DNA from 3 places in the Roseibium alexandrii DFL-11 genome. Region 3 is predicted to be linked to each of the others. Evidence: predicted binding sites of a transcription regulator. Region 3 holds the regulator's gene; each other region holds the start of a gene.
What was found. The regulator PhoB, encoded in region 3, activates phosphate uptake and scavenging genes when phosphate is short. The targets are predictions, from matches to a motif close to TGTCATNNANCTGTCAT.
Positions count from the first base shown of each region.

Region 1: a site for PhoB is predicted at 1,181-1,197, ahead of phnC (phosphonate ABC transporter ATP-binding protein). Genes of this name have one in related genera too.
Region 2: a site for PhoB is predicted at 1,836-1,852, ahead of SADFL11_RS00655 (UDP-2,3-diacylglucosamine diphosphatase). Genes of this name have one in related genera too.

Region 1 is NZ_CM011002.1:1,914,464-1,918,478, reverse strand. It holds gene SADFL11_RS08820 (DapH/DapD/GlmU-related protein) at 286-912, opposite strand; gene phnC (phosphonate ABC transporter ATP-binding protein) at 1,298-2,131, shown strand; gene phnD (phosphonate ABC transporter substrate-binding protein) at 2,184-3,101, shown strand; gene phnE (phosphonate ABC transporter, permease protein PhnE) at 3,174-4,015, shown strand, end outside.
Region 2 is NZ_CM011002.1:144,569-148,583, reverse strand. It holds gene SADFL11_RS00660 (glycosyltransferase family 4 protein) at 1-991, opposite strand, end outside; gene SADFL11_RS00655 (UDP-2,3-diacylglucosamine diphosphatase) at 988-1,791, opposite strand; gene SADFL11_RS00650 (SDR family oxidoreductase) at 2,053-2,832, shown strand; gene SADFL11_RS00645 (OmpP1/FadL family transporter) at 2,894-4,015, opposite strand, start outside.
Region 3 is NZ_CM011002.1:2,689,374-2,693,388, reverse strand. It holds gene pstA (phosphate ABC transporter permease PstA) at 1-1,196, shown strand, start outside; gene pstB (phosphate ABC transporter ATP-binding protein PstB) at 1,218-2,006, shown strand; gene phoU (phosphate signaling complex protein PhoU) at 2,038-2,733, shown strand; gene phoB (phosphate regulon transcriptional regulator PhoB) at 2,820-3,515, shown strand; gene SADFL11_RS12425 (GcrA family cell cycle regulator) at 3,582-4,015, opposite strand, start outside.

The sequences.
Region 1 (4,015 bases), 770 kb from region 3:
CGGTCCGCGAGAGCCGCAAGCGGCCCCTTGGGACTGTGCCCAGACAGCGATGGCAAGAACCGTATGCTTTGGTTGGCGGTCCGAAACAGGTCTTTGCCGTGCTGTTGATTGAAGTTCACCACAGGATTTCAGCGCTGTCGAATCGGCCCTGTTAACCATTGTGACTTGTGGGGAAAGTCATCTATTTCTTCTGATAGCCGCAGAAATGCAGGCCTTGTAGTGAGTTGAGTTCCCTTACGGAAATCAAATGCAAGTTTAGAAATGATTTTCCGGCAAAATAATAGGTCAGCGATACTTCTCTATGAATCCGTCGATCGGCAAATTGCGAAAATCGGTCAAGCGCTCCTTCAACTGATCGTGGCTCCAATCCCACCAGGCGATCTCCATCAGAGCCTCTTCCTGGGTTTCCGTAAACCGGCGTTTGATTGGTTTCGCCGGAACACCGCCGACAATCGTATAGGGCGGAACGTCTTTCGACACGACCGCGCCTGCGGCAACGATTGCCCCGGTCCCGATTGTGACTCCGGCCAGAACCGTCACATTATGACCGATCCAGACATCGTGGCCGATTGTGACCCAATCGTCCTTGCGCCATTGAAAGAACTCCTGGTCATCATCACCCAGCCCATAGGCGGCCGCCCGATAGCTAAAGTGATGTTGTGACGCGCGCCAGGTGGCATGATTTCCCGGATTGAGACGCACCCGCCGGGCAATCGAGCAGAACTTGCCAATCGTTGACCAGACCACATCCCCTTCCTGAACAATGTAGGAATAATCGTCCATCTGGCTTTCGCGCATTTCGGTCAGCGCGCCGACTTCCGTCCACTTACCGAGCTCACAGTTCTGAACGACCGCGTCAGGGTGGACATTGGGGGCTTCGGTCAGGCCGGGTTTTTGGTGCGGTGCGGACATGGTTGGTTCCATTGGTTTGTGACAGGCGCAGATGGATAGCCTTGGTCGCATCACGAAGCGTGACGCTTTGATGACGTATCCATGAACTCTTTCCCTTTTCCTCAGTTTCGGTTGGTTCACAGCAGCTGGCTATTATTTCAGAGCGGAAACACGCTTCTCGGGCTTTGTTCTTCTCTTGCAACCATGATTTGCCGCGCAATGCAGAACCCTCTGAGGAGGCAGGAAAAACAAGCCCTGGCCCGGCGACCGGCATGTCCCGGCAGGCCTTTGTCATTGAAGTGTCATCGTTTCTTCAAGGGACTGATAAATTCCTGTCATCTCACTGTTACGCCCGAATGGCTCTTGTCGCGCAGCAAATACGAACAAACACGGACAGGGCTGCCGCGTGATTCAATTTCAGGACGTCACCAAGACCTTTGGGTCCCGGACTGCGGTGAACAAGGTATCTTTCAACATTGATAAACCGCAGATGGTTGGCATTATCGGCCGCTCCGGTGCAGGCAAATCGACCTTGCTGCGCATGATCAACCGGTTGACGCCGGCAACTTCCGGTCAGATCCTCTTTAATAACCGCGATATTTTGAGCCTCAAAGGCGGCATGATGCGCCGCTGGCAGCGTGACTGCGCGATGGTGTTCCAGCAGTTCAATCTGGTGCCGCGCCTGGATGTGGTGACCAACGTCATGCTCGGCCGCTTGAACGGCCATGGCACACTGAAGAGCCTCTTTAACATTTTCGGCCAGGACGATGTGAACAGTGCACTTGCTGCGCTAGACCGGCTTGGGATTGCCCAAGAGGCAACAAAACGGGCCGAGGAGCTGTCCGGCGGCCAGCAGCAGCGCGTGGCGATTGCGCGGGCGCTGATGCAAGATCCGCACATGATACTGGCGGATGAACCGATCGCGTCTCTTGACCCGATGAACGCCAAGATCGTGATGGACGCGCTGCGTGAAATCCATGTGCGCGACCACAAGATTGTCATTTGTAACCTGCATACGCTCGACACAGCACGCACCTACTGCGACCGCGTGATCGGAATGCGGGATGGTTTCATCGTCTTTGATGGCGCGCCGGATGCGCTGACCACGAATGTGGCGCGCGAAATCTACGGCGCTGATGAAAGTTTCAACGAGGCGGCCACATCGACCGCCATCGATGCCGGGCAGTCCGGCACCCAAGAATCCGCCGGTGCGGTGGCCCCGGCGGCAGCAGCGGTCTGACCCTGCTTCCAAGTTAAACGTCACCATTTACCGAACTCGGGGAGTATCCCAAATGAAACTGGTTTCCAAAGTTGCTGCGCTGGCTGCAGTCAGCATGATCGCTCTGAACGCAACTTCTGCCGTTGCTGAAGAAATCACTGAATTCCGCATCGGTATTCTCGGCGGCGAAAACGCTTCCGATCGTCTGCGTGCATATACTTGCCTTGAAGAAAAAACCGCTGATCTTCTCGGTGTTCCGGTCAAGCTGTTCGCACCGGCTGACTACAACGGCGTGATCGAAGGCCTGCTCGGCGGCAACCTCGACATGGCTTGGCTCGGCGCATCGTCTTACGCCAAAGTCTATCTGACCGACCCGGAAGCTGTTGATCCGGTTTTGGTAAAAGTCAATGTTGACGGCGGTTACGGCTACTATTCCATCGGGTTTGCTCGCGTTGACAACGAAATCAACTCCCTGGAAGACATGAAGGGCAAGGTCTTCGGCTTTGGTGATCCGAACTCCACCTCCGGTTACCTCATCCCGTCCATCGCCATCCCGCAGGAAGGTTATTCCATGGCGCCGGGTGAGTACTTCGGCGACGTAAAATTCACCGGCGGCCACGAGCAGACAATCGTTGCCGTATCCAACGGCGACATCGACGCTGGCGTTACCTGGGCCGACGGCCTTGGTGAGTGGGAAGACGGCTACAACTCCGGCGCTCTGCGTAAAGCGTCCGATGCTGGCCTGGTTGACATGACCGAACTGCGTGAAATCTGGCGTTCGCCGGTGATTCCGGAAGGTCCGATCGTTCTTTCCAAGAAGCTTCCGGAAGACGTCAAAATCAAAATGACCGCTCTGATGGCTTCTCTGAACTCCCTCGATCCTGAGTGCGCGTACGGCGTTGCTGCTGGTGAGACCAAAGGCTTCATGCCGATCACTCATGAAGCTTACGTCAACATCGTTGAAGCACGTAAAGCAAAGAACAAGAACTAAGAGTTCTTTCTCGAAGCGTGGGCCGGTTTCCGGCCCGCGTTTTTTATGCGTGACGTTTAAAGGACATTGAAGATGGCCGTCGCTGCAATGGAAGAGGAAATCCTCTCCTTACGCAAACGCCGTCAGCTCTATTCGCTGATCGGACTTTTGTTGGTCGTTGCTGTTATGGTTTCGGGATACTCGAAATCCAACGACATGAACTCCGGCGGTTTTCTGCAGGGCCTGAGCAAGTTTTTCGATTATCCAGGCGAGATCGTTGTCGAAGCCTGGGAGGCCGGGCCGGCTTTTTTCGGTCTGATTATTCAATATATCCCGGCGATGTTGGAAACCCTTAATATCGCTGCGGTGGCGACGCTTATTGGCGGAGCTATGGCGGTTGTTCTCGCAATGGCTTCGACCCGCAACGTCGACAGCTGGGGACCGCTGATACCGGTCGTTCGCCGCATGATGGACATCATGCGGGCCTTTCCGGAATTGATCATCGCGTTGTTTCTGATCTTCGTTTTAGGGTCCAGCCCGGTTCCGGCCATGATTGCGGTGGCGTTTCATACAGCTGGCGCGCTTGGCAAACTGTTTTCCGAAGTGAATGAAAACATCGACCGCAAGCCTATTGAAGGTTTGAGTGCCTGTGGGGCCAATTGGGTGCAACGGATCCGCTTTGCGGTGATGCCCCAGGTGGCGCCGAATTACCTCAGCTATTTCCTGCTGCGTCTTGAGATCAACGTGAGGGCTTCGGCTATCCTCGGTTTCGTTGGCGCGGGCGGCATCGGCCAGGAATTGCGTAGGACAATTGGCTGGGGGCAGGGCGCCGGCGATGAAACCGCCGCGATCTTCGTGCTCCTGTTTCTCACCATTATGATCATCGACCAGTCATCGTCCTATCTCCGGGGCAAGCTGGTTGGATCCGGCCGCGC
Region 2 (4,015 bases), 2.5 Mb from region 3:
AATTGTCCAGGAACTGACGGCTGCTGGCTGCCCAAGTGTAATTGAGCGCAATGTTCCGGCAGTGGTCACGCGGAATATCGAGAGCGGCTTCACATGCCTCTGCGAGGTTTTCGGACAAAACACCGGCGCCGGTATCGCCGATGACATCCAGCGGCCCCATGACCGGATAGGCGGCAACCGGCACCCCGCACGCAAGCGCTTCCAGCATGACATTGCCGAACGTGTCGGTGAGCGACGGGAAGACGAAAACATCCGCGCTGGCGTAATGGCGCGCCAAATCTTCGCCGGTTTTCGCACCCGTGAAGAGTGTGTCGGTGAATTCCCTTTGCAGGGTATCCAGCTGAGGCCCATCGCCAACAACGACCTTGGAGCCGGACAGTTTCAGATCCAAAAACGCCTTGATGTTCTTCTCAATCGCAACGCGGCCCACATACATGAAGACCGGCCCAGGCAAATCCTGCGGTAGGACAGAGCCCTCATATGGCCTGAAGAGGTTTTCGTCGACCCCGCGCGACCAGCGCATCAAGTTCCGGAAGCCGCGATCTCTCAGGTCGTTCTCCAGCGAAGTCGTTGCCACCATGCAGCCGTTACCGGCGTTGTGGAAGCGGCGCATCCATGCATAAGACCAGGAAAGCGGCACCGGCATCCGGGCAGAAACATACTCCGGAAACCGTGTGTGATAACTGGTGGTGAACGGCTGTCCGCGCTTTTTGGCGATCCCGGCCGCAAGCAAGCCAAGTGGGCCTTCGGTCGCAATGTGCAGGTGTTCGCAGTCGAATTCATCCATCATCCGCCGCACGCTGCCCTTGTGGGTCAAAGACAGACGGATTTCAGGATATGTCGGGCACGGAAGTGTCTTGAAAGCCTGCGGGGTCAGGAACTCCATGCGAACGCCCATGGCGCGGAGTTCATCAGCTGTGCGTTCAAGCGAGCGAACGACGCCATTGATCTGCGGATGCCAGGCATCCGTGACAACAAGAATGGAACTCATGCGGCGACCGGAGCTTCCTGCGGCTTCTCGGTCTGGGCTCCGGTTTGGGCCTGTTCTACCCATCTGATCACCTCAAAGGTTCCATCATGATGTTCGGCAACCGCTGTGCAGCTCTCGACCCAATCACCCGTGTTAATGTAGTGGATGCCGTTGACGTCCCGGCTGGCCGCATGGTGGATGTGACCGCAGATGACGCCATCCACACCCTGCCGGCGTGCCTCGTCGGAAAGCGCTTCCTCGAACCGTCCGATGAAGCTGACAGCATTCTTGACCTTCAGTTTCGCCCAGGCCGACAAAGACCAGTACGTGAGGCCAAGCCGGCGGCGCACAGCATTCAATACCGTATTGACACCAAGCGCAGTGACGTAGGCTTTGTCGCCAAAGAACGCGAGCCACTTGGCATGCCGAATGACGACATCGAACTGATCACCATGGATCACCAGATACCGCCTATTGTCAGCAGTCTCGTGCACAATACTATCGGTCACCTCGACGCCACCGAAATGGGTACCCAAAAAGCTTCGGAGGAACTCATCGTGATTGCCAGGGATATAAACGATACGCGATCCCTTGCGGCCCTTGCGGAGGATCTTCTGAACCACATCGTTGTGAAGCTGTGGCCAATACCACGATCGCTTCAATCGCCAACCATCCGCGATATCGCCGACAAGGTAAATTGTCTCGGCGTCATTGTCCTTCAGGAAGTCAAGCAGAAGATCTGCCTGGCAGCCGCGCGTGCCCAAGTGGACATCTGAAATAAACAAGGCCCTGTAATGCCGCGATGTCTCTGAAGTGGACATTGCACGTCTCCTAGCTCCAATGGAACGCTATAGACGCGATTCAAGTTTCACTATTATGACAGATGGTATTTGGGGTGTGATGACGTCGCGTTTTCAGCAGTTCAGTAGAAAAAAAATCGCTTAGCCGCGCCACCAACCGCCATCAGCGGAACCTCGTCCAGACCCCGTGGTTCAAAGGGGCCGACAGGAAAGGGATGGCGGCGGCAGCGTTCCTTCCATAAGGTCCGGCGAACCACATCCTCTTAATTTGGGAGATCAATCATGGATTTGGGATTGCGCGGCAAGTCGGCGATCGTGTGCGCATCAAGCCGCGGGCTTGGCAGAGGGTGCGCAGAGGCGCTTGCAGAGGCCGGATGTGATCTGGTGATCAACGGACGCGACAAAGACGCTCTGGAAGCAACACGTGCGTATCTGACGGACACTTTTCAGGTGAAAGTCAGTGTTGTCGCTGCCGACGTTTCCACACCGGAAGGACAAGCGGCGCTTCTCACGGCCTGCCCAGAGCCTGACATACTGGTCAACAACAATGGCGGCCCGCCTCGCAAGGATTATTCAGAACTCAACCGCTCTGCCTTGCTGGAAGGTGCCATCCAGAACTTCGTGACCCCGATCGAACTGATCCAGGCGGTCACACCCGGAATGAAAAACCGGGGCTTTGGCAGGATTGTCAACATCACGTCCTTGTCCGTAAAGATGCCGATCGAAGGCCTGGACCTTTCCAGCGGCGCCCGTGCCGGTCTCACAGCATTCCTGGCAGGCGTGTGCCGCCAGTTGGCTCCGCACGGTGTCACGGTCAACAATCTGCTGCCGGGCAAAATGGATACTGACCGGCTGAAGGGTGGGTTTGAACGCTCGGCACAACAATCCGGACAGACAGTCGACGCTATTCGTGCAAGCCAGGCTGCAGAAATCCCAGCACGCCGTTTTGGAACGACCGAGGAGTTCGGACAGACCTGTGCCTTTCTTTGTTCCCGGCACGCCGGCTATGTCACCGGGCAGAACATTCTGATGGATGGCGGACTTTATCCGGCAGCTTTCTAACAAAAAACGCCGGCCCGCGATCGCGGGCCGGCCTAATTTCCAGAACCAGCCTGGCAGCTGATCAGAACTTGATACGGACCGAAGCTGTCAGAATGTCGACGGAGGAGTCGACGGATCCTGTCAGGGAGCCCTTTGAAGCGCTGTAGTCCTGATGACCCGGAACGAGGTTCAGGTCGGTATCTGTGCCAAAGATGTGTGTGTATCCAAGGTCAAACGAGAAGTGCTCGTTAAAGACGTAGGAGGCACCCGCACTCAGCCAGATACGGTCGTTGTCCGGAAGACGTGCGGAGCGAATTTTATCGTCGATCGGAGACCACTCGTAAGCCGCACCGGCGCGCAGAGTGAGTTTGTCATTAAAGTCGTACTCACCGCCGACCGCGAGGTAATAGCCGTCATTGTAGTTGAACGGCAGCGTGGTCACGGTTGCGCCAGTGGCATCGGCCGTGATTTGCGGTTCTTTCAAACGGCTCCAGTTTGTCCATTCGAACGTACCCAGGACGCGGATATCATCGGTGATGCTCTGCTTAGCCGAGAGCGTGATCATATCCGGTGTCGCCAGAACCGTTTTCACATCCGTTACGGCCGTCGTGAACGGGTTGGCCGGGTTCGGAGCGGCGATGGTGCCGTCGATGTCTGTGAAGATCGCAGAACGGTAACCAATACCGATTTCTGTCGTCGCCGTCGGCTTGATCGTGACACCGGCGGTCAAACCAACACCAACACCGTCACCATCGAGCTGCTGACCTGGAAACAGGGTTGCACCCGGGATGGTCGGGGAGAAAGAGGCGTTGGTCAGGCGAACATCCGCATATTGAATCTGCGGGCCGATCGCGACCGAAAACATCTCATTGATCTTGTAACCGACAACCGGGTTGAGGTTGATCGAAAAGATCTTGGACGACCGGTTGTAGCCCGCGCCTGTCCAGTTACTGTCATTTGGCTTTGTCGACAGACCGAACGCACCGTTGATTGCAACGCCGAGATAAACCTGGTCACTGAGATTATAAGACGCATAGGATGCTGGGATCCAGGCGTCATGACCAATGTCACCTGTGTCGAAGGACGTCGTGATCAGACCAGTTGGCGAGGTCAATGAGTTCGGGACGGTGTTTGAGCCCGTGATATCCGCCTTCGGAATGATGAAGGCGTTGTGAGCCTCAAAGTTGATCTTGCCGTCCATCGA
Region 3 (4,015 bases):
GGTTGGTCTTCCTGGTGGTCATGGCATATTCGATCATCAGTGAAGGTATACCGGCTTTCACCCGTACAGTCCTGACAGTCGAATTCACGGTTACGCAGGAACAGTTTGACGATGCTGAAAGCCAGCTCTTCAAAACGCGTGCCTATGAGGCTGTCTTCACCGAGGCCATGAGCTCGCAGTTCCAGCAAAAAAACATCCAGGTACCGTTCGACATCGCCGCAATTGAGCGGATCGTCGGTAAGCCGGGAAGCACAATTCGCGAGTTCTACCGGGCAAATCCAGACCAACTGGGTCAGCCGGTTGTCTTCGAATTGGCTGCCTCATCCCGGGTTGATGGGTACATGAACGGTCGCCTGACCCGGGACAACATTACCGACAGCCGCTTTCTCATGAAATCGGATCTGGACCTGGTTGATGTATTGGTCGAAAGCGGAATTATCGAGACAGTTTTCAACTGGCCGTTCATCACAGGAGCAGATTCCGGTGTGGACAACCCGGGCGGGGCCGGGATCGGAGCATCCGTTGTCGGCTCGTTCTTCATGATGCTGGTGGTGTTGTTCCTGTCCCTGCCGATTGGGGTGGCAGCATCCATATACCTTGAGGAGTTTGCTCCTCAGAACAGGATTACCGACTTGATCGAGGTGAACATCTCGAACCTTGCAGCAGTGCCTTCCATCGTGTTCGGTATTTTGGGTCTCGCAGTGTTCATCCAGTTCATGCACTTGCCGCAATCGGCTCCGATTGTTGGCGGACTGGTGCTGACCCTGATGACCCTCCCGACAATCATCATTTCGACGCGGGCCTCTCTCAAGGCGGTGCCGCCAAGCATTCGTGATGCTGCGCTTGGTGTTGGGGCATCAAAAATGCAGTCCGTGTTCCACCACGTGTTGCCATTGGCGATGCCCGGGATCTTGACCGGGACGATCATCGGTTTGGCCCAGGCGCTCGGTGAAACGGCCCCGCTGCTGCTTATCGGGATGGTCGGCTTTGTTGCCCGTGGATATCCGGACGGCTTTGTATCCGGGTTCATGGACCCAAATTCGGCAATGCCCGCGCAGATTTATACCTGGGCCGCCCGTTCAGACTTCGCGTTCTACGAGAAAGCCTGGGGTGGCATCATCGTCCTGCTGGTGTTCCTTCTGACTATGAACATTATCGCCATTATCCTGCGCCGCAGGTTTGAGCGTCGCTGGTAAGGAGGCCTACCCATGAATGACATGCCGAAAATTGAACAGGCGACAGATATGACCGACAGCAAGATTTCAGCCAACAAAGTGCAGGTCTATTACGGTGATACGCACGCGATCAAGGACGTGGACATTGAAATCCAGCCACGTTCCGTCACGGCCTTTATCGGGCCGTCCGGATGTGGCAAGTCCACATTCCTGCGCACCATCAACCGTATGAACGACACCATCGATATCTGCCGGGTCGAAGGCTCGATCAAGATCGATGGAGAAGACATCTACGACCCGAAGGTCGATCCGGTGCAATTGCGCGCCAAGGTCGGGATGGTTTTCCAGAAGCCCAACCCCTTTCCGAAGTCGATCTACGACAACGTTGCCTACGGGCCGCGTATTCACGGTTTGGCCCGGAACCGGGCCGAGCTTGATGACATCGTGGCCTCCAGCCTGCAAAAGGCGGGTCTTTGGGAAGAAGCCAAGGATCGTCTCGACGAGCCAGGCACCGGCATGTCCGGTGGTCAGCAGCAGCGCCTGTGTATCGCACGCGCGATTGCCGTCAGCCCGGAAGTGATCCTGATGGATGAGCCGTGTTCTGCACTCGATCCGATTGCAACCGCAAAGGTTGAAGAACTGATCGACGAGCTGCGTGAGAACTATACGATCGTGATCGTAACGCACTCCATGCAGCAGGCCGCCCGCGTGTCTCAGCGCACCGCATTCTTCCACTTAGGGATTCTGGTTGAAGAAGGTCCGACACAGGATATCTTCACCAACCCGGTGGACAAGCGTACGCAGGATTACATTACCGGCCGCTTCGGTTAACCGGATCGCACATTTTTCGAAGGGACACAGGATGTCTGAACATACAGTCACGGCTTATGATGACGAATTGAACGTCATGGCCGGCCGGATCGCTGAAATGGGCGGTCTTGCAGAAAAAGCTTTTGCTGAAGCCGTGTCGGCTTTGGTGTCCGGCGATACGGAACTTGCCCGCCAAGTCATTGACCAGGATCGCCGCCTCGATGCACTTCACCAAGAAGTTGAAGAGAGCCTGATTGCAATGATCGTGCGCCGTCAGCCGATGGGCCAGGATCTACGCGAAATCACAGCAGCCAGCCGGATCGCCAACGATCTGGAGCGTGTTGGTGATCTTGCAAAGAATGTTGCGAAGCGGGCAATCGCCATCGATAACGACATTCAAAACAAGAAGCTGGCAATCGGCGTGGAGCACATGACCGAGTTGGCCCTTGGTCAGTTAAAGAAGGTTCTCGATGCCTACACCGGGCGTAACGCTGAAGCGGCGCGCCAGGTTCAAGACGCAGATGCCGAAGTCGATGCAATATACACATCGCTGTTCCGGGAACTTCTGACGTACATGATGGAAGACCCGCGGGTGATCACCTCCTGCGTCCATCTGCTGTTCTGCGCAAAGAACATCGAGCGGATCGGCGATCATGCAACCAACATTGCCGAAAACGTCTTCTTCATGGTGACGGGCGAGCGCCTTCCGGAAGACCGTAACAAGGTTGATGAAACCGGCGCTGTGTGAGTTGCCAGGCCCAGCCTGAACGGCTGTGAAGCAGGAACTGTAGGCTGGCGCTTCGGTGCCGGCTGAGGGAATTGGAGCGAGAATTCATGCCGAAGGTCCTCATCGTCGAAGACGAAGAACCGTTGAGCCTTCTGTTGCGGTACAATCTGGAAGCTGAAGGATACGCCGTTGAGACGTGTGTCCGCGGTGATGAGGCGGAAATCCGCCTCCGGGAAACCCAGCCGGACCTTCTGTTGCTGGACTGGATGTTGCCCGGTTTGTCGGGCATCGAGCTGTGCCGGCGCCTGCGGGCACGCGAGGACACCGAGCGTTTGCCGGTCATCATGCTGACGGCGCGCGGCGAGGAAGCCGAGCGCATCAGAGGCTTGTCGACCGGAGCGGACGACTATGTTGTCAAGCCATTCTCTGTGCCGGAGCTGATGGCTCGTGTCCGCGCGATCCTGCGGCGGGCGAGCCCGGAGGTGGTGTCCACGATGCTGCGCTCCGGCGACATCGAACTTGATCGGGAAACACACCGCGTCCGGCGCAGCACCAAGGAAATCCATTTGGGGCCGACGGAGTTTCGCCTTCTGGAATTCCTGATGACCGCGCCAGGCCGGGTCTTTTCTCGCGAACAACTGCTGGATGGCGTTTGGGGGCACGACGTGTATGTGGACGAGCGCACGGTCGATGTTCACGTGGGACGCTTGCGCAAGGCGCTGAACAAGGGCAAGGCGAAGGATCCAATCCGCACGGTGCGCGGGGCTGGTTATGCCTTCAACGACCAATTTACGGCAGCCTGATCGAGACTACCAAGACAAACAAAAAAGCCCGCCAAATCGGCGGGCTTTTTCTTGGGTATTTCGAGATCAGGATGCCTGGGCAACACTGGTCTTGTTGTTGGCGCTCCGGCGGCGGTCTGCGACCGGCTGATAAGCAATCTTGCAGTGGTATGGACAGTAGGGCACACCGGCTTCGGAAACTTGACCGCAGAAGTAGAAGTCATCTGTCGCCGGATCGCCGATCGGCCACTTACAGGTGCGCTCGGTTAGCGTAAGGATCGTTGCCCGCTTGGACATCGGGACCACATCTGCGATCGGTTCTGCAACGGGTTGAACTTCTGCGACCGGAGCCGGGGTTGGCTCCATCTTCAACGCTGCGGAGCCTTGGGTCTGCGGCTGTGTTTGTGGACGTTTCGGTGCTGATTGAGACGCCGGGCTGGCTGTTGTGCGCGGGCGACGCGGTTTCGCGCTTGAGGAAGAAGACTTCGCGCGCCCGGAAAGACCGAGCCGGTGCACCTTGC